3 regions of the Shewanella decolorationis genome follow, and region 1 is predicted to be linked to each of the others. Evidence: predicted binding sites of a transcription regulator. Region 1 holds the regulator's gene; each other region holds the start of a gene.
What was found. Region 1 encodes sigma-54, which starts transcription at its own class of promoters, with help from an activator protein. Its sites were predicted from a motif close to GTTGGCACGNNNNTNGNNT; they were not measured.
Positions count from the first base shown of each region.

Region 1 (6,948 bases):
CCTTAAAAGCACAGAATCTCGCCAAGAGTTATAAGAGTCGTCAGGTTGTGAAAGATGTCAGCCTGACGGTCAAAACGGGTCAAGTCGTCGGCTTACTCGGCCCAAACGGCGCGGGTAAAACCACCACCTTTTACATGGTCGTGGGCTTAGTCAAAAGCGATAAAGGCCATATCTTTATCGATAACGATGATTTAACTGCCGATCCCATGCATCTGCGCGCTCGCAAAGGCATTGGTTACCTACCACAGGAAGCCAGTATCTTCCGTAAGCTGACCGTGCACGACAATATCATGGCGGTACTGCAAACCCGTAAAGAGCTCAATCGCGACCAACGCGAAGAAGAGCTGGAACATCTGCTCGAAGAGTTCCATATCACCCATATTCGCGATAGCCAAGGCATGTCGTTATCGGGCGGCGAACGTCGCCGCGTCGAAATTGCCCGCGCCTTAGCGGCCAATCCTAAGTTTATTCTGCTCGATGAACCCTTCGCCGGTGTCGACCCGATTTCGGTTATCGATATCAAGAAAATCATCGAACAACTCAAGAGCCGAGGCCTTGGGGTACTGATCACAGACCACAATGTGCGTGAGACCTTAGACGTCTGTGAACATGCTTACATTGTCAGTCACGGAAACCTGATAGCCGAAGGAACTCCCGCAGAGATCTTAGACAATCAGCAAGTTAGGGCTGTGTACTTAGGTGAACAATTCAGGCTATAGTTACTTAAACAGAGCCAATTAGCCTTGAATTTTGGCTTATCAGCGCCATCAATATGATAACAAGCGGCCTAAATTCAAAATAATAACGTAGGGATCAGCGGTAACATGAAAGCGTCACTCCAGCTCAAACTGGGTCAACAGTTAACCATGACGCCACAACTCCAACAGGCCATTCGTCTGTTGCAACTGTCGTCATTGGAACTGCAGCAAGAGATCCAGCAAGCCTTAGACTCTAATCCTCTTCTCGAGCTGGAAGAGGAGCAATTCGACGCGCCTAGCGAACGTAATCAAGATATCGCCGATACCGACTTTAGCGAAACGACGGCTCAGCCACAGGAACAAGACAATTCCACCGTGGACATTGCCGAGTCGCTGACCAAAGAATCCTTGCCCGAAGAACTGCCCATGGACACCACTTGGGATGAAGTCTTTACCGCATCGCCAAACTCAGGTTCAGGCGCCAGCCGTGAAGATGACATGCCCTTCCAAGGGGAAACCAGTGAAGGCCTTTACGAACATTTAGAATGGCAGAAAAACCTCACGCCCTTCTCTGAAACCGATTTAGCCATCGCTACCGCGATTATTGATGCCATCGACGATCAAGGTTATCTCACTCAAAGTACTGAAGATATCCTCGAAGCCATGGGCAATCCCGAAATAGAACTGGATGAAGTCGAAGCCGTACTCAAGCGTATTCAACACTTCGATCCCGTCGGTGTCGCCGCAAGGGATTTAAGCGAATGTCTGCTTATCCAACTCTCCCACTTTTCACCGGATACTCCACACCTCGAAAACGCCCGCATGCTGATCAAAGATCATTTAGATCTGATCGCTGCCCGCGATTTTAGGTTGTTGATGCGTAAGACCAAACTCAAAGAAGACGAGTTAAGGGACAGCATAGCGCTGATCCAAACCTTAAACCCTCGTCCCGGTTTGCTCATCACCCCTGTTGATGAAGAATATGTCATCCCCGATGTGTCGGTATCGAAGAAAAACGGTCGCTGGGTGGTCGAGTTAAATCCAGATTGCATGCCAAAAATCAATGTTAATCAGCAATATGCAGCCATGGCGCGCAGCACCAAAAGCCAAGCCGATAGCCAATTTATCCGCGGGCATCTGCAAGAAGCCAAGTGGTTTATTAAAAGCCTTGAAAGCCGTAACGAAACACTGCTCAAGGTGGCAAACTGCATAGTGCAATACCAACAGGGTTTCTTCGAATACGGTGAAGAAGCCATGAAACCTATGGTCCTAAACGATATCGCTGAAGCGGTAGAGATGCATGAGTCCACCATTTCACGGGTGACCACACAAAAATACATGCATACCCCAAAGGGACTTTTTGAACTAAAATATTTCTTCTCAAGCCACGTCGGGACTGATGATGGCGGTGAGTGCTCATCCACGGCAATCAGAGCCTTCATTAAGAAACTGGTTGCAGCGGAAAACCAGAAAAAACCATTAAGCGACAGCAAGATGGCACAACTTCTGGCAGAACAGGGAATTAACGTTGCGCGCAGAACCATTGCGAAGTACAGAGAAGCGATGCTTATTCCCCCTTCCAATCAGCGTAAAAGTTTATAGCCTAAAGTGGAAATCGGAGGACGTTTATATGCAAATAAACCTGAGTGGACACCATATCGAGATTACTGAATCGTTACGGGCTTATGTTGAGGAAAAGTTTTCAAAACTTGAACGTCATTTCGAACAGATCAATAATGTGCACGTTGTGCTCAATGTTGAGAAAATGCAACAAATTGCCGAAGCGAGAATCAACCTCACCGGTGGTGAAGTCTTCGCGACTTCAGAGCATGCAGATATGTATGCTGCCATAGACGTCCTGATCGACAAGCTTGATCGTCAGGTTATTAAACACAAAGAGAAGTTAACAAAACACTAGCAATGGAACTTCGTACCATACTGCGGCCGGAATGCACGACCTGCGCCACTCCGGGCAGTAAGAAAAAGGTACTGGAACTTATCAGCGACTTAGCCGCTGCCCAGTACCCCACCCTCTCATCTCAAGAGATCTTCGAAAGCCTTGTGGCGCGCGAAAAGATGGGGAGCACAGGTATAGGTAACGGCATCGCCATTCCACATGGTCGATTAACCGATATAACACAACCCATAGCCATATTGGTGAAATGTGAGGAGCCGATAGCCTTTGATGCTATCGATAAACAACCTGTCGACATTTTATTTGCGCTGCTAGTGCCTGCTGACCAATGTCAACAGCACTTAAGCACTTTGTCCTGCATGGCTGAAAAGCTCAGTGACAAACAAATATTGAAGCAATTGCGCAAGACGCATGATGAAACGGAACTCTATCAGGTAATCACTGGATGAAACTGGTCATAGTGTCAGGGCGCTCAGGCTCGGGCAAATCGGTCGCACTAAGAGTGCTTGAAGATCTCGGCTACTATTGTGTCGACAATCTTCCTTTGCCGCTGATTGGCAGCTTACTCGAACAGCTCAAGGGCAGTAACGATCTCGTCGCCATCAGCGTCGACGTGCGTAACCTGCCGGAGCAAGACAAGGTACTCGTCAAACAGCTTGCCAGCCTGCCTGCGGGCACTGAACTTACTAGCTTCTTCTTAAACTCCAGCGATAAAGTGCTACTCAAACGCTACAGCGAGACTCGACGCTTACATCCCTTATCTAAGAGCCGTGTTTCTCTGCAAGAAGCCATTAAGCTTGAAGGCAAATTGCTCGAGCCCCTGTCTCAGCAGATGGATCACTACATAGATACCTCGAATCTGAATATCTATGAACTCAGCGACCAAGTACGGCAAATCCTGCTTGGCAGTGTCGATAAGGAACTGGTGATTAACTTTGAGTCCTTCGGTTTTAAGCATGGTATGCCAACCGAAGCCGACTTTATGTTTGATGTGCGCTTTTTACCTAATCCCCATTGGGAACTCGAACTGCGTCCACTAACCGGCCTAGATGAACCCGTGGCGGAATTTTTAAATCGCCAGCCACTGGTCAATAAGTTCATCTGGCAAATCGAGAATTTACTCGAGACTTGGTTGCCCCACTTAGAGCGTAATAACCGCAGCTATCTGACCATCGCCATCGGCTGTACTGGCGGTCAACACAGATCGGTTTATGTGGCCGAGCAACTGGCTAAACGCTTTAGCAACGGTAAACACAAAGTGAATGCCCGCCACCGAGAGTTAAGCCATGCCAAAGCTTGAGCGCCAAGTCACCATCTGCAATAAGCTTGGTTTACATGCCCGCGCCGCGACAAAACTCGTGGTGTTGGCCTCAGAGTTTGATGCCAGCATTACGCTGATCCAAGGTGAAAAACAGGCCTCTGCCGCCAGTGTGTTAGGGCTCCTTATGCTAGAAACTGGCATGGGTAAAACCATTACCCTGATTGCCGAAGGCCCGGATGCGGAGCCTGCACTCAATGCCATTTGCGCGCTTATCGACGCTAAGTTCGACGAAGCCTGCTAATAGCCTCGACATCTCATCTCGATGATCCCTGCCGTTATTCAGTACCCTGTTTGGTTTTGATTTCAGCACCTTATACAAGTTAAACACATTTGTGACTCGACGCCCTCCCGTGCGCTCAATTACAATATACTGCTGCGCTTTGGCTTAAGTCCTCAATAGCTAAACGCCCGCCTATCCACCGTCGCCACCTTGGAGGAAACATGCCTGTAGAAGCCTCAGACAGCTTACAAGTCGAACAACGTCTCGACCAACTGAGCCATGCCCTCAATAGCGGTATGTTTGTGCATGTCAGGCAAATGCTGCAAAACATGGCGGCGTCGGATATCGCATTGATTTTAGAGTCCTCGCCCCCTAAGGCGCGGCAAGTGCTATGGCAACTTGTCGATCAAGATCAGCTCGGGGATATTCTCGATGAGCTCAGTGAAGAGCTAAAAGATCCGCTGATCAGTGCCATGAGCCCTGAGCGGGTCGCCAAGGCCACCGCCAGCATGGACACGGACGATCTCGCTTATATCCTGCGAAGCCTACCTGATGCAGTGTATAAACAAGTATTGCAGTCCATGAGTCTGCAAAACCGCCAGCGGGTTGAGCAAGCGCTCTCCTACCCCGATGAAACTGCGGGCAGCTTAATGAACACAGATACTGTGACCTTAAGGCCCGATGTGAATATCGATGTGGTACTGCGTTATTTGCGCCAACGGGGCAATCTGCCCGACACCACGGACACCTTATACGTGGTGGATAAGCACGATCGCGTGCTCGGTGGGGTCAAACTTACGGATCTGCTCACCTGCGATCCCAATACTCATATCAGCAGCATTATCGATACCGATATCGAGAGCATTCCCGTGGGCATGTCCGACAGTGAAGTAGCGCAGCTGTTCGAGCGCCATGACTGGGTGTCCGCGCCCGTGGTCGATAGCGAGGGCAAATTACTCGGGCGTATCACCATCGATGACGTGGTGGATGTTATCCGTGAGGACGCCGAGCACTCCATGATGGGGATGGCGGGGATGGACGATGATGAAGACACCTTCGCCCCTGTAGTGAAGAGTACTTTCCGCCGCTCACTCTGGCTGACGATTAACCTGTTTGCCGCCCTGCTGGCAGCCTCTGTCAGCAATATGTTTGAAGGCACAATCGAACAATTTGCTACGATTGCGATTTTAATGACGATTGTCCCGAGCATGGGCGGGGTCGCGGGCAATCAAACCTTAGCTCTTGTTATCCGCGGGATTGCCTTGGGTCATATTGGCCAGAGCAATGCTCGCTGGCTGATAGGCAAAGAACTCGCCATTGGCTTTTTAAATGGCCTGATGTGGTCGATTTTGGTGTTTATCGCGGTATTAGTTTGGAAAGACGATATGGCGCTTGCCAGCCTGATTGGCGGCGCAATGCTCATCAATATGACAGTTGCAGGGCTAGCCGGCGCCAGTATTCCGCTGATCTTAAAGCGCTTAAAAGTGGATCCTGCGTTAGCGGGCGGCATGGTGCTCACCACAGTCACCGATGTGATTGGTCTGTTTGCCTTCCTAGGATTAGCGACCCTGTATTTAATGCACTAGGGCGTATTGACGTTTCAGGGTTATTTTTGCAGCAATTTAGCTGGCTTTTATGCAAGGCAACGTCCGTGCAGTGTAGTTATTCTACATAAACGGACGATAACGCAGCAGAAACGCCAGCCAAATGCTGCCCGAAGGGTTCGTCTGGCAAGCTCTTGCTCTGACTTTCTGTCATAAGAACCGCTCGTCATTTGAGTAGAATAACGACACATCATTCCTCGTTTCGCGAGCATGTACTTGCCAGAACGAACAAATCTAATCTCGAAACGTCAACACGCCCTAGCACTCAACCTGCTAAAACGAACAACAAAAATGGCGCCATAGGGCGCCATTTTAATGAGTCAATTAGCACTATTTTTTAGGCGGCTGAAAACCATAACCCGTTAAAATCGCTTGTCCCTCAGGGGATAAAATAAACTCGGCCAGAGGTGCAGCTGCACTATTGGCATCCTTTAACACCAATAGGCCATAGTCGGCACCGACCGCTAACTCTGGCGGTAAATCGACAATCTTAAGACTTGGCACTTCTTTTTGTGCCAGCACCGCATTGGTGCAATAGGTTAAGAATACGTCTGCCTGCTTATTTTCCATCACCCAAGCATAGGGATTACGATCCTTGGGCGGTTTAGCACTATCAGGCCCACCCGTTAGCTGCAAGGCTTTGGTTTCTAATGTGGTTTTTGCATTGGCTTTTAAGGCCTCGGCTTTCGCAAACACTGCCCAAGCATAATCCCCCGCGGGATCGGCTTTTGGTGTTGACGTTCCGAGCTTTGTTTGCGGCGCGAGCAGTGTATCTAATAAATTCGCGCTAGTGAGTGGTACATCCGCTTGAGCAATGGCACAGAGCTGGTTACGGGCAAACATTTGCACCTCTCGACCCGCTCCCGCATCGACTAACGCCTGCGGGTGTTTCATATTCGCCGAAGCGAAGATATCAACCTGCTCACCCTCTTGGATCCGCTTGAGTAATAGGCCCGAAGGCGCATATTGCGCCGCGACTCTGGCATCGGATTTCGCTTGGTAAGCGGCAATAATATCGTTCATCGCCGCCTTTAAACTGCCTGCGGCCCTTAGTTCAATTGGTGCAGCCGCCTCAGTGCTCATTGGTACGCCTTGTGCTATTCCCGCCATCAATGTCGACCCTAAACTGATTGCTAACACTAAACCTTGTTTTGCCATGCTGTACTCTCCATTCACACAGAAATGTCCTA
Region 1 covers NZ_CP037898.1:547,403-554,350, reverse strand. The annotation lists gene lptB (LPS export ABC transporter ATP-binding protein) at 1-719, shown strand, start outside; gene EYR25_RS02405 (RNA polymerase factor sigma-54) at 825-2,300, shown strand; gene hpf (ribosome hibernation promoting factor) at 2,329-2,616, shown strand; gene ptsN (PTS IIA-like nitrogen regulatory protein PtsN) at 2,619-3,062, shown strand; gene rapZ (RNase adapter RapZ) at 3,059-3,913, shown strand; gene EYR25_RS02385 (HPr family phosphocarrier protein) at 3,900-4,175, shown strand; gene mgtE (magnesium transporter) at 4,376-5,740, shown strand; gene EYR25_RS02370 (molybdate ABC transporter substrate-binding protein) at 6,089-6,916, opposite strand.

Region 2 (6,948 bases), 2.2 Mb from region 1:
AGTTTTGCCGAGGTGCTGCAACAGATTAAAAGCATTCGTAAAACCGCAGGGTTAAATCGCTGGCAACTTAAAGCGTTGGAGCAGATGTACACTCAAGGGGAAATCAAACTGCATAAGCGAGCCTGGATTATCGCCAATCCCGTCTCTGGCGCAGGTAAATGGCAGAGCCATGGCGAACAAATTTGCACTGAACTGAAACGTTATTTTGAGGTGCAGTTAGCGCTCACCACACCAGAGATTAGCGCCCAAACCCAAGCAAAAAAAGCCCGGCTTCAGGGTGCCGATATCATCATCGCTTGCGGTGGCGATGGCACTGTTACTGAGGTCGCGGCGGAGATTATCGACACCGATATCACCTTAGGCATTATCCCCCTTGGCACCACCAATGCCCTATCACACGCCCTCTTTGGTTTAAGCAGTAAGCTCAATGCCGTCTCCCAAGCCCTTGATAATATTATCCAAGGCCAGACACAGACCATAGATACGGCGCGTTGCAATGAGCGGCTGGTGTTGCTGCTGGTCGGCATTGGGTTTGAGCAGCAAATGATTGAGTCGGCGAGCCGCGAGCGTAAAAATGCCCTCGGCCAACTCGCCTACCTCGATGGTTTGTGGCGCGCGGTGAACACCGACACCAACCTCGAGTTGCAGCTGACTTTAGATGACCAAGCCCCAATGACAGTGCAAACCCACAGCCTAGTGGTTGCCAATGCCGCGCCTTTTACCAGCTTACTCGCCCAAGGTAAGGGCGAACCCAATATGACCGACGGCTTGTTGGATATCACTTGGTTGGATTCAAATAATGAGCCGAATGAACAGCTTATCAGTCTGGCTGAACTGGCTTTTACCGGCTGGATTAAAGAGGCCGCCAATAGCGACTCTGCGCCCTCGGCCAACGCGGGTAAAGTGAAACATGCCCACGCTAAAAGGGTGAAGATCAGCAGTCAGCCCCCATGCAAGTATGTGATTGATGGCGAAATTTGTGAGCCAGAGGAACTCAATATCGATATCCTGCCCGCCTCTTTAAAAGTGTTTGTGCCCTATCAAGCGCAAAATGATGAACAACAGTCAGAGCCCAAAATAAGCTAACGCATTCAGAATCAACGCTGAACCAAACTCTGAATCAAAGCTGAATCAATGCATTAGCTTATTTTCAGGCATTTAATGTAGGTTACTACTTGGCGACGCTATTGCTAACGGAATCTTCGCTAACGGTATCTGCATCAGCGGTTTGAACGTCTGACTCCTGCTCATATTTACTGAGCTTGTTATAGAGGGTTTTAACGCTGATCCCAAGCTGCTCGGCGGTGTCGGTTTTATTGCCCTGACTCGTTTCAAGCGCTTGGTAAATGGCGATTTTTTCCAGCTCTTCAAGGCGCATACCTTGGGGGATCACTACATTTTCCTCCGCAGTGGCCTCTTTATCTAAACTGGGCGTCAGCTGTAAATGCTCAGGGGTAATCTCATGGTCCGCCAGAATATAAGCGCGCTCGATAGCATGCTTTAACTCGCGCACATTACCGGGCCAAGTGTGGGCCGCAATCGCCTCTAAACTTGATGGCGAGAACACTTTACTCTGTTTTTCCGCCGCATTGCGATAGGCCAGAAAATGCTTCGCAAGTCCGACTATATCTTCCCCGCGCTCCCGCAATGGCGGCACTTGAATGGGGAAATGCGCTAAGCGAAAGTACAAATCCTCCCGCAGCTGCCCTTGCTCAATCGCCACTAAAGGATCGCGGTTTGTCGCCGCCACAATACGCACATTCGCCTTGAGCACCTTAGGGCTGCCGACAGGGCGATATTCATTATTTTCGAGCACTCTTAATAGCTTAACTTGATGCTCAAGGGGCATCTCGGTGACTTCATCGAGGAATAAGGTGCCGCCTTCCGCCTGCTCAAATACCCCTTGGTGATCACGATTCGCGCCGGTGAAGGAGCCTTTTACATGGCCGAAGAGTTCACTATCGACCAATTCTGGGCTCAAGGCGCCGCAGTTAATCGCAATATAGGGCTTATTCACCCGCGGACTGGCTAAGTGAATGGTATTAGCGACCAGTTCTTTACCCGCGCCACTCTCACCGATAATCAGCACATTACTCTCGGCGGCCGACACGCGGCGGATAGTGCGATACAAGCGGTGCATAGGTAATGAGGAGCCCACCAGCAGACCATATTGGTCTAATTCGCTGGCAAAGGGGCGAATACGCGTCGAGGTATTGGCAACCAGATGCTGGGCAAAATCCGCTAAGGTTTCGCACAGCAACGACATATCGATGGGCTTACGGAAATGGTAGCCCGCATATTTGGACAAGAGTTTATCGAGGTGAGGATTCGGCAGGCCGTCGGAGAGGAAAATAAACTCCACATCCGCAATGGCGCTCGACTCGAGTAAGGCTAAGTAATCTTCACGACTTAGACGGGGCAGCTCAATGATCGCCACATCGATACGATTGGCCTCCAGCTGACTAATCCAAGATAAATCATCGGTACTGCGTAGCTTGTTGTAGGTCTGCGCGCCTTCGAGCTGCACTAATGCCTGCTCGGTTTCGAAGTCCTGTAGATGATAGAAAAGCGTTGGTCGGATCATCTTGTGCCACTCCCTGTGAATGAAGCACCACTGTATGCCAGCCGTGAAATTTTAACAATCTCAACGGTAAGAGTTGCCGATAATAAGCAGCCCACTAGCGACAATGGATAAATATGATCAGTTAAATCAAGTCATTAACTTATCATTAAAAAGTGAACGAAATATGCATAGCAGCTGAATGAAGCTGATATTTCCATAAAAACTTGGGCAATCCGTGTCGGCGGAGCAGCCCAAACTACCACAGGAGGTCGTTATGACGTCTAATGTTGCGCAACATCAGACCGAGTTGAGCGCCGATATTAAGCTGGTTAATGAGTTAATCGAGCTGACCCAAACCGGCGTGGATTTTTATACTCGGGCCAATACCACTGTCGATGACTACAGCCTAAAACGCATTTTTATCGCCCAAATCAAGACGTATCAAGGGATGCTGGCGCGATTTAGGCAACTGCTCGCCCAATCATTACAACAAATGGGCCCGAACTCGGTGCCGCCGTCGCAGACTCGGCCCTATGCCGATGTCGATGCTTTACTTCTCAAACAACAACTCGCCGATGCCCTCGTCGTGCTCTGTGAGCTTGAGCGTCAGCGCCTTAGCCACCTCAAACAGTTAATTAAAAAGGCCAACCACCCGAGGTTAATCAGCCAATTGGCCGAAGATATTGCCTGGCTACAAATCCATTTGGATACCTTACACCTGCGTAGCCAAGCCCTGTAAGGCAGCCATGCCAGCCAATAACGCGGCCAACTGAGCCGCGTTTTTGTTGCCTGCGATCTATTTGAGCTTAACGCCTATCCCACTTAAGCCCAATCGCTTAATCACCCTCGGTAATATTTACATTTTGTCGGTAAAAAGCGCCGATTTGACGATTAAGCCAAACACCTAAAACAAGTGCAAACAACACTTAACCCATTTAAAATCAGTAAGATAAAAACATTGGCACGATTCACGCTTTAGTATCTTCGAGATAACAACGGAGGATATCATTATGAAAAACACGACAACTTTAGCTTTAACCACCTTACTTGTCGGTTCTATCAGTTTAAATGTGGCCGCCGCACAGGATTGGAAAGACGATGCCAAAGATGCTTGGATCGATGGCAAGGCCGAAACGACTTTGTTGCTCAATACTAACCTCAACTCCTTTGACATTATGACCGACGTGAAAAACGGCCATGTCACCTTAACTGGTCAAGTAGAGAGCAGTGTCGATAAGGCGCTCGCCGCTGAGCTCATCAAAAGCTTAGATGGGGTAAAAGGGGTCGATAACAAATTAACCGTGATGAATGAAGACGAAGGCACCAGTGAGGTGGTGAAGACCCTAACCGACTCTAAGGTTGCAACAGTCGTGAAAACCCGTCTGTTGTTCTCGACCGACGTATCGGGCACCCAAATTAATGTCGACGTTGCCGATGGCGTAGTGACCTTGCAGGGTGAAGTGGCTAGCGATGCAGAGCGTCAATTAGCCCTGACCATTGCCAAAAATACCGATGATGTGAAAAAGGTCGTCGATAAAATCAAAGTCAAAACCTCATAATGGTCCTGACATGCAGCCCTTGCTAATTCAGCGCTTGCCAATTCAACGCTTGATATTAGTCACTCGGGCAAAAACCACAAAACCAGCTTCGGCTGGTTTTGTTTTATCGGCGCGATGTCATGTTAATCATGCCTTAGGCTTCGGCTTCCTGTTCGATGCAGAAGGTAAACTCATAAAAATGTTGTCCATTTTCGATGCTTATCGCCATAGTGCCATATAGCCCTGTGAGTTCACCCGCACCTGAATGGGGGACAACCTCAAGGTGTAATCGGTTTTGACCATCAGTCATAATGCCAAAATGTTGCAGCACAAAACTGCCCTGTCTGCCGCACAGTTTTCCCACGACTTGCTCAATCGCCACGTAACCCGCAGAGCCTTTTACCGCTGTCATAGCACTGAGCATTTCGCCTTGGCTGCGAGCTTCTAGCTCACCATAAAAGGTTTTATCTAAGGTCATTCTGCCCAAGTTCACGCCGCCCACACCTGTGGCATAGGCATTCTCGGGATTGAGCTTAACATCAAATTTGCCCGTGACTTTGGTCATTTCCATGACACGCTCCTTGTTTTAATTTTATGTTTTATGCCAAAACCTTAGCTTTCCCAGCCGCTAGGTGAAATAAATACCTCAGCCGTAGCTGAGGTAAAATTAACTTAGCATAAGCCCAGATATAAACCTAATTCAGTGCTTTGATTTCCGACTCACTCACACCGACTTCAAGGGTTTTAGCCACATTCGGCTCCTCTGCCATAGGTTGACCAGCCGCCCTATCGCGATAGGTGATAGCAACTTTAAATGGGGCTTCAAAGGGATACACGGGTTCAATACTATCGACTTCGATGCGATCGCCAATAAACACACTACCTAAGTGCTGTAATCGATTTTGGCCATAATCTAAGCTGAATAAACCGAGGTACACAAATACCCCCGAACCTTGATTTTTGACAATAAAAGGCGCCACAAAGGGCATGGTTTGCTGTTTAGGATCATCCTGCAATGGCACATCGCTTTGGGTATCGGGCTCTAATGCGGGGTCAAAATTAAGCGGTGTGATCCGCATATAATCTAGCAATACCCTGCCCTTTTCATCACCTTGTTGATAATCCCCCAGCGCAAATTCCGTTTGCTTGATTTTAATAAAGTGCGTCAACACCACGGGCAGTTGGCTATCGGGCAGCTTAACTTCAAAGGGATTGGCCGTATTTAAGCTAAAGAGTTTCAGCATCACCTCGGAGGCGTTCGCCACCGGTTTGACCTCACTTGGCACCACTGATTCGATGGCATCTTCATTGGAAGATAATGCCGCCTCTTTGGCTTTTGCCTTAGCATCGGCCTGCGCCATGGCCTCATCGTATTGCAGCACTTGGCCATCTTCCATGACCATGTAGATATCATCATTGGTCATATCAAAACGATAAATGCCAACGGCAAGAATACTGAGCACAAGGACAGTCGCCGCTATCGTTAATTTAACAAACATACTCATTCTTTCCCCCAATATCCTAGTCGCGGCATGTTTCACTCTTATGATAAAAACCGCCTTGCTCATAGCATCAAAAAATTGCTCTTCCTACAAGGTCAAAGCCGCTTATTTTTGCTTTTAGTCAGCACAAGTTCAGCAAGTTAACCCATGCTGATATATATATGATTTAGACTTTTCATTCCCGTTCCCAATCGGGCTATAATTCTGTCCGCAAAATGCATCAATCCCATAAAAATATTGCCGAGCTTTTAAGGATTTTATCGCCAATGACCAATGCATCGACCAGCCCTTTTGCTGTGTTAAACCAAACCACTGCAAACTCGTTTAATGAACAGAAAAACTTGATAAAACGGGTGTTTAAAGGTAAGCCTGTGCAATGTCCAAGCTGTAATCAAACCCTCAAAGTCATCTTGCCGGAGACAGCTAAAGCCGAACAGGCAGCAGGTATTTTCTGCCCCAAAGGCTGTACCGATATCGAGCTAGACATGGAGGCCGTAGCAGGTATCTAAGCCTTCCTTTTGGACGAGTGCAATTGTCCACGAAAATAATGGCGGTAATATCCCACGAGATTACTGCCAATAAACAACAGCTCCATCAATACCGCCATGGGCGAACCCACTAAGATATTGTGGCACAACCAAAAACTGGTGCCGACTATCATCAATAAGCGCAGATTTTTATCCGCCTGACAAAAGGCGGCGCGGGTTTGAAACAGCGTTCCAATACAACTTATCACGCTCACAAGCCCGCTATAAGTTAAGCCGCTCATCAGCACTGCCGCTCCACTAAAAAACCACATGACTTTTTTTGACGTTGTAAAAATGCTGGTGAGGTAACGCACTGTGGCAATCCCCATTAGCCCTGCGGCCGTCCATTGTGCCAATAAACAAAAATGGATGGAGATTAGGATGCCCGAGACGAATAAACAGGCGACGATGCGCTCACGCGTCTTAAATTGAAACGACATCAAATCGAAAACGATGGCAATCGCCACCAATAGTTGTGACAGGGTAAAAGCACTCAAGATAGGCTCCTTTAGGGTTCAATATCGACTTATAAAATAAGCCGATATATTCAGCTGTGACTCAAACTTAGCGCCGATGAGCATGAAGGGGATGACCTAAAAGTGCATTAACTTAAGTTAACTGGCAGAAGATTTTACCGTGAATCTTGCAAACGTCTGCGGATCCGCGACAGGCTAATGGCGGTAATACCAATATAATTGGCCAGTTGGGCATGGGTTAAACGCTCAACCCAGAGGGGAAAGTATTCGAGTAAATGTAAGTAACGTTGCTCTGGTGTATTGAGCAGCAAAAAGGCTTCTTTTTGTTCTTTATACAATAAT
Region 2 covers NZ_CP037898.1:3,026,746-3,033,693, forward strand. The annotation lists gene EYR25_RS13670 (diacylglycerol kinase family protein) at 1-1,086, shown strand, start outside; gene EYR25_RS13675 (sigma-54 interaction domain-containing protein) at 1,172-2,584, opposite strand; gene EYR25_RS13680 (hypothetical protein) at 2,838-3,302, shown strand; gene EYR25_RS13685 (BON domain-containing protein) at 3,574-4,122, shown strand; gene EYR25_RS13690 (DUF3224 domain-containing protein) at 4,256-4,672, opposite strand; gene EYR25_RS13695 (hypothetical protein) at 4,797-5,606, opposite strand; gene EYR25_RS13700 (hypothetical protein) at 5,870-6,112, shown strand; gene EYR25_RS13705 (YgjV family protein) at 6,109-6,627, opposite strand; gene EYR25_RS13710 (Crp/Fnr family transcriptional regulator) at 6,762-6,948, opposite strand, start outside.
Region 2: a site for sigma-54 is predicted at 3,521-3,539, ahead of EYR25_RS13685 (BON domain-containing protein). Genes of this name have one in related genera too.

Region 3 (6,948 bases), 760 kb from region 1:
TTACCAGTGTTTCTTTAGGTACTGCAGCGACAGGTGCCATTTTAAACCTTAAAGGTGGAATGGCCTTTAAGTTGTCGGATGTGCTTGCGATCACGGAAGTTTAATGGTTTTCAAGATGGTAAATGGACGCAACTTGTCCACTATAGAATTGAGCAAAAGTAGAGGTGAATTATGTCGTTTAACATTGCATTGAGTGGCATTTCGGCTGCGCAGAAGGATTTAAACACTACGGCGAACAACATTGCCAATGCGAATACCATTGGTTTTAAAGAGTCGCGTGCTGAATTTGCGGATGTTTACGCTAATTCAATTTTCTCAAACTCAAAAACGGCTGTGGGTGGCGGTGTCGCAACAAGCCAAGTCGCGCAGCAATTCCATCAAGGTAGTTTGCAGCTAACTAATAACTCTTTGGACTTGGCGATTAAGGGTGGTGGCTTTTTTGTGACCGCTTCAGAAATCGGCACCTTAGATCACCAGTTTACCCGTGCGGGTGCATTTAAAGTCGACAAAAATAACTACATGGTTGACTCTGCTGGAAATTATTTGCAAACCTTCCCAGTGGACAAAGATGGTAACTCGACATCAGTAAGTTTAACTACAGCTAAACCAGTACAAATTCCAGACACTGCGGGTAGTCCTGTTCAGACTGAAAACGTTACCTTACAGATGAATCTTAATGCCAAAGATGGTTCACTCGATCCGGCAGCATTCGACCCTCTAGACTCGAAAACCTATAACAGCGTTACTTCAATGACAATTTATGATTCGCTGGGTGAGCCACATATTATGACCACCTACTTTGTGAAGCCAAACAATGGTTCTTACAATGGCGAAAACAATTGGGTCGCTTATTATGCAATTGATGGTAAACAAGTTGATATTTCTGGCCCAGCGGGAACCTATCAGACTGATACCAATGGTGACGGCACTCCCGATGCAACAGGGACTGCGCAAACTGCTGGTGGCTGGAAGGGATCTGTTCTGAAGTTTAATTCGGTCGGTGTGTATACCGGTAGTGATCCTGCCGCCGTGACGACTGAAGTGCTTGGTGTGGGTGGCGCAGGGGTGTTAGGTCCTGGCGCGGATGGTACGCAAGCCGTTAATATCAAGTTCAATGCGCCAACACAATATTCTGCCCCCTTTGCCGCTACTGAATTGTCACAAGACGGAACTACCGTTGGACGTTTAACGAATGTTGAAATTGGCGAAGATGGTTTGATCACCGCCAGTTACTCGAATGGTTCAACTGTGCCATTAGCCCGCGTTGCCTTAGTTCGTTTTGCTAACGAGCAAGGTTTAACTCAGGTAGGTAATACCTCATGGAAGGCGAGTTTATCGTCAGGTCCTGCACTAGCTGGTGAACCTAATAGCGGCACATTTGGAAGCTTAAGTTCTTCAGCGTTAGAGCAATCTAACATTGACTTAACGACTGAGCTAGTCGATTTGATTTCGGCACAACGTAACTTCCAAGCTAACTCTCGTACCCTAGAAGTAAACAACACACTGCAGCAAACTGTTTTGCAGATTCGTTAAGTTGATTGTTCCCTTTCTAAGAGTTGCCGCCTGCGGCAACTCTTAGCCTCTTTAGGCGCCATAGCGATTTCTTCATTATCTTCTCTCAATTTATCAGTTAATTAGCATATGTTTTTATTGGCATGATGCTTGCTTTGCTATTGTCAGGTTGAAAATTTGACGGAGCAGTCTGTGGACAAATTCCTCTACATATCCATGAGCGGAGCTAAGCAAAACATGAATGAGTTGGCTTTGCGCGCCAACAACTTAGCTAACGCCAATACCGATGGATTTAAGTCGGATATGGCACAAGCCAGATCGATGCAAGCCTTTGGTGAAGGATTGCCATCGAGGGTATTTGCCATGGTTGAAACTCCCTCTGCCAATTTTCGTGCAGGTCCAATCAAAAGTACTGGACGTGATCTTGACGTTGCTATTAAAGGAGATGGTTGGTTTGCTGTTCAGGCGCAAGATGGCAGTGAAGCTTATACCCGTTCCGGCAGCTTAAGTTTTGACTCGACGGGTTTGTTACATAACGACCGTGGTAATCCCGTGATGGGGGATGCGGGGCCGATTGTGTTACCGCTGCCTATTGAAAAAGTCACTATTTCGCAGGATGGCATTATCTCTGTACGCCCTCAGGGCGCGACAGCGGAAGTGATCGAAGAGGTGGGACGATTAAAGCTGGTCAATCCTGGTAACGCCCAAATGCTGCGCGGGGAGGATGGGTTATTCCGTTTGACCTCGGGAAATCCAGCGCCAGCCGATCCGAGCGTGTTTGTTGAAAGTGGCGCAGTAGAGGGCAGTAACGTCAATCCAGTGGATGAGATGGTGTCCTTAATTGATTTACAGCGACAATTTGAATTGCAAGTGAAAATGATGAAAACCGCGGAAGAAAACGACCGCGCATCATCTTCGTTAATGCGGATTAGTTAGGAGATAAATTATGCATCCAGCCTTATGGATTAGTAAAACTGGCTTAGACGCACAGCAAACCGATATTGCGGTGATTTCAAACAACGTCGCTAACGCCAGTACTGTCGGCTACAAAAAGAGTCGCGCCGTCTTTGAAGACTTACTCTATCAAACCGTTAACCAAGCGGGGGGCATTAGTGCCTCAAACACTAAGTTGCCAAACGGTTTAAATATCGGTGCGGGTACCAAAGTGGTTGCTACTCAAAAGATGTTTACCCAAGGCAATATGTTAACTACCGATAACTCACTCGATCTGATGATCGAGGGCCCTGGTTTTTTCGAGGTACAACTCCCTGATGGTACCGCGGCTTATACTCGTAACGGCCAATTTACCTTGGATGATACTGGGCAAATTGTCACGCCTGGCTCTGGCTATGTGCTACAACCTGCTATCACCATTCCACCTGATGCGACAAGTATTACCGTATCTGCCGAAGGTGAGGTGTCGGTAAAAATACCTGGAACTGCTGATAACCAAGTTGTGGGTCAGCTCAGTATGTCTGATTTTATTAACCCATCGGGTTTAGACCCTATGGGACAAAACCTGTACACCGAAACCGGTGCCAGTGGCACGCCTATCCAAGGCACTGCATCACTCGATGGTATGGGGGCGATTCGTCAAGGCGCGTTAGAAACCTCTAACGTAAACGTGACCGAAGAGCTGGTGAATCTAATTGAAAGTCAGCGGATCTACGAGATGAACTCTAAAGTCATTTCGGCGGTCGACCAAATGCTGGCTTATGTGAATCAGAATCTATAGAGGCACATTATCATGGCTAGATATATTATTTTGGCCGCTGCGCTCTTGCTTACGGCGTGTAGTTCTACCCCCAAGAAGCCGATTGCAGATGATCCCTTCTATGCGCCGGTTTATCCCGAAGCGCCACCAACCAAAATTGCCGCGACAGGGTCAATTTACCAAGATAGCCAAGCGGCCAGTCTCTATTCGGATATTCGTGCTCACAAAGTGGGAGACATCATCACAATCGTGTTGAAGGAAGCGACTCAGGCAAAAAAGAGCGCGGGTAATCAGATCAAAAAAGGTTCTGATATGACTTTAGATCCCATCTATGCTGGTGGCAGTAATGTATCAGTGGGGGGGATTCCCCTCGACCTACGTTACAAAGACAGTATGAACACTAAGCGAGAATCCGATGCTGATCAAAGTAACAGCTTAGATGGCAGTATTTCTGCCAACGTGATGCAAGTGCTCAATAACGGCAATTTAGTTGTACGTGGTGAAAAGTGGATATCGATTAACAATGGTGATGAGTTTATTCGTGTAACGGGGATCGTTCGTTCACAGGATATCAAGCCTGATAACACAATCGATTCAACCCGTATGGCCAATGCGCGTATTCAGTATAGCGGTACAGGCACCTTTGCTGATGCCCAAAAAGTGGGTTGGTTAAGCCAGTTCTTTATGAGCGATTGGTGGCCCTTCTAAGGAGTCGTATCATGAAATTAAAACTTATTTTAGCCGTAGCCATGCTCGCATTTTCTATGCCTAGCCAAGCTGAACGCATTAAAGATATTGCCAATGTGCAAGGGGTGCGGAGTAACCAATTGATTGGTTACGGCTTGGTAGTGGGTTTACCCGGTACGGGCGAAAAAACCAATTACACTGAACAAACATTCACCACCATGCTTAAAAATTTCGGCATTAATTTGCCTGAAAATTTTAGACCCAAGATAAAAAACGTGGCTGTGGTGGCTGTGCATGCGGATATGCCAGCCTTTATCAAGCCTGGCCAAGAATTGGATGTCACCGTTTCAAGCCTTGGTGAAGCGAAAAGCTTGCGCGGCGGCACGCTATTGCAGACTTTCCTTAAAGGTGTCGACGGCAATGTGTACGCTATTGCCCAAGGCAGCTTAGTGGTCAGCGGCTTTAGTGCCGATGGTTTGGATGGTTCTAAAGTTATTCAAAACACGCCAACCGTGGGTCGTATTCCTAACGGCGCGATTGTTGAACGTAGCGTAGCAACACCATTTTCAACTGGCGATTATTTGACGTTCAACTTACGCCGTGCTGATTTTTCTACCGCGCAGCGCTTGGCCGATGCGATTAATGATCTGCTTGGCCCTGATATGGCGCGGCCATTGGATGCAACGTCGATTCAGGTCAGTGCGCCAAGGGATGTATCACAACGGGTATCTTTTTTAGCCACGCTCGAGAATATCGAAGTGGAGCCTGCTGAAGAGTCTGCCAAAGTAATCGTTAATTCGCGTACAGGCACGATTGTGGTAGGGCAGAACGTCAAGTTATTGCCTGCCGCAGTGACTCATGGTGGTTTGACTGTGACCATTGCTGAAGCGACACAGGTCTCTCAACCTAATGCCTTAGCTAATGGGCAAACGACAGTGACGAGCAATAGTACGATTAACGCAACCGAAAGTAATCGCAGGATGTTTATGTTCAATCCTGGTACTACGTTAGATGAGCTAGTGCGAGCCGTAAACTTAGTGGGAGCAGCCCCGTCAGATGTGCTTGCTATCCTCGAGGCATTAAAAGTGGCAGGTGCTTTGCATGGTGAACTTATCATCATCTAATTTCTGTCGGGAAAATCATGGAAAAGCTTTCAAGTTCATCACATTTTCTTGACCTGGGCGGGCTGGATTCCCTGCGTGCTCAGGCTCAGAAAGATGAGAAGGGCGCCTTGAAAAAAGTCGCCCAACAATTTGAAGGTGTTTTTGTACAAATGCTGATGAAGAGCATGCGTGATGCTAACGCAGTATTTGAATCCGACAGCCCACTCAACAGCCAATACACTAAGTTTTATGAGCAAATGCGGGATCAGCAGTTATCCGTCGATTTATCGGATAAAGGTGTGCTGGGCCTTGCAGACATGATGGTGCAGCAATTATCCCCCGAGTCGAGCCAGTTTACACCTGCATCCGTGTTGCGTAATGACGGTGGCATGAAGCTGCAACATGATGCGAAAGCTTTCAACATTCCAGCTCAAGCAACCTCGGGAGCTGAAACTCAAAGCACTGCTGCGCCAGTTGTCGCAGCCCAAGGCGTACCAGCCTCGATTGCGCGCCCAAGCATTGAGGTGGATAACCCCAATGGGGTGACGTCTTCCTTAGATATCGATAAGCCAGAGCGTTTGTTGGCCATAAATACGCCTAAACCTACTTGGTCAGAACAACCCTTATCGCCAATCGAACCTGTGATCAGCGGCCAAATCTTGCCGACGGTGGCATTTAGGGAGACGCAAAAGACCCTTAAGTTTGGTAGCCGTGAAGAATTTTTGGCGACGCTTTATCCCCATGCGGAAAAAGCCGCCAAAGCACTTGGCACTAAACCCGAAGTGTTATTGGCACAATCGGCACTTGAAACTGGTTGGGGTCAAAAAATTGTCCGTGGCAATAATGGCGCGCCTAGCCATAACCTGTTCAATATTAAAGCCGACCGTCGCTGGCAAGGTGATAAGGCTAACGTGAGTACCTTGGAATTTGAGCAGGGTATTGCCGTTAGACAAAAAGCCGATTTCCGTGTGTATGCTGATTTTGAGCACAGTTTTAACGATTTCGTATCCTTTATCGCTGACGGTGAGCGTTATCAAGATGCCAAGAAAGTGGCGGCGTCACCGACTCAGTTTATCCGTGCATTGCAGGATGCTGGCTATGCCACCGATCCTAAATATGCTGAAAAAGTCATTAAAGTCATGCAGTCCATCAGCGAAGAGCTGAAGTCGATACTGCCAGGAGAAGACAAATGATCATTCTTCATAAGACGTTAGTATTGGGGAGTATCGGCTAATGGCTATCGATCTATTAAATATTGCCCGTACCGGCGTACTCGCATCTCAGTCACAGCTGGGGGTGACCAGTAATAACATCGCCAACGCCAATACAGCGGGGTATCACCGACAAGTTGCGACCCAAACCACCTTAGACTCCCAACGTCTTGGAAATGGTTTTTATGGTACTGGTACTTATGTCTCTGATGTAAAACGTATTTATAACGATTACGCTGCGCGCGAGTTGCGTATTGGCCAAACGACTCTGAGTGCAGCAGAGGCCAGCTTTGGCAAGCTAAGTGAGCTAGACCAAATTTTCTCCCAAATTGGCAAAGTGGTACCACAGAGCTTGAACGATTTGTTTTCTGGCCTCAACAGCTTGGCGGATTTACCCGCAGATTTAGGTATTCGTAGCTCAACCTTAAACGATGCTAAACAATTGGCGAGCAGTTTGAACCAAATGCAGTCGACCTTGAATGGGCAACTTAATCAGACCAATGATCAAATCACTGGCATGACTAAGCGCATCAATGAGATCAGTACTGAGCTTGCTAATCTCAACCTTGAATTGATGAAATCACCTAACCAAGATCCGATTTTATTAGATAAGCAAGACGCGCTCGTGCAAGAGCTGAGTCAGTATGCACAGGTGAATGTGATCCCCTTAGAAAATGGCGCCAAGAGCATCATGCTCGGTGGCTCTATTATGTTGGTTTCG
Region 3 covers NZ_CP037898.1:1,306,405-1,313,352, forward strand. The annotation lists gene flgD (flagellar hook assembly protein FlgD) at 1-104, shown strand, start outside; gene flgE (flagellar hook protein FlgE) at 172-1,533, shown strand; gene flgF (flagellar basal-body rod protein FlgF) at 1,705-2,448, shown strand; gene flgG (flagellar basal-body rod protein FlgG) at 2,459-3,247, shown strand; gene flgH (flagellar basal body L-ring protein FlgH) at 3,260-3,934, shown strand; gene EYR25_RS05885 (flagellar basal body P-ring protein FlgI) at 3,946-5,037, shown strand; gene flgJ (flagellar assembly peptidoglycan hydrolase FlgJ) at 5,055-6,209, shown strand; gene flgK (flagellar hook-associated protein FlgK) at 6,250-6,948, shown strand, end outside.
Region 3: a site for sigma-54 is predicted at 1,650-1,668, ahead of flgF (flagellar basal-body rod protein FlgF). Genes of this name have one in related genera too.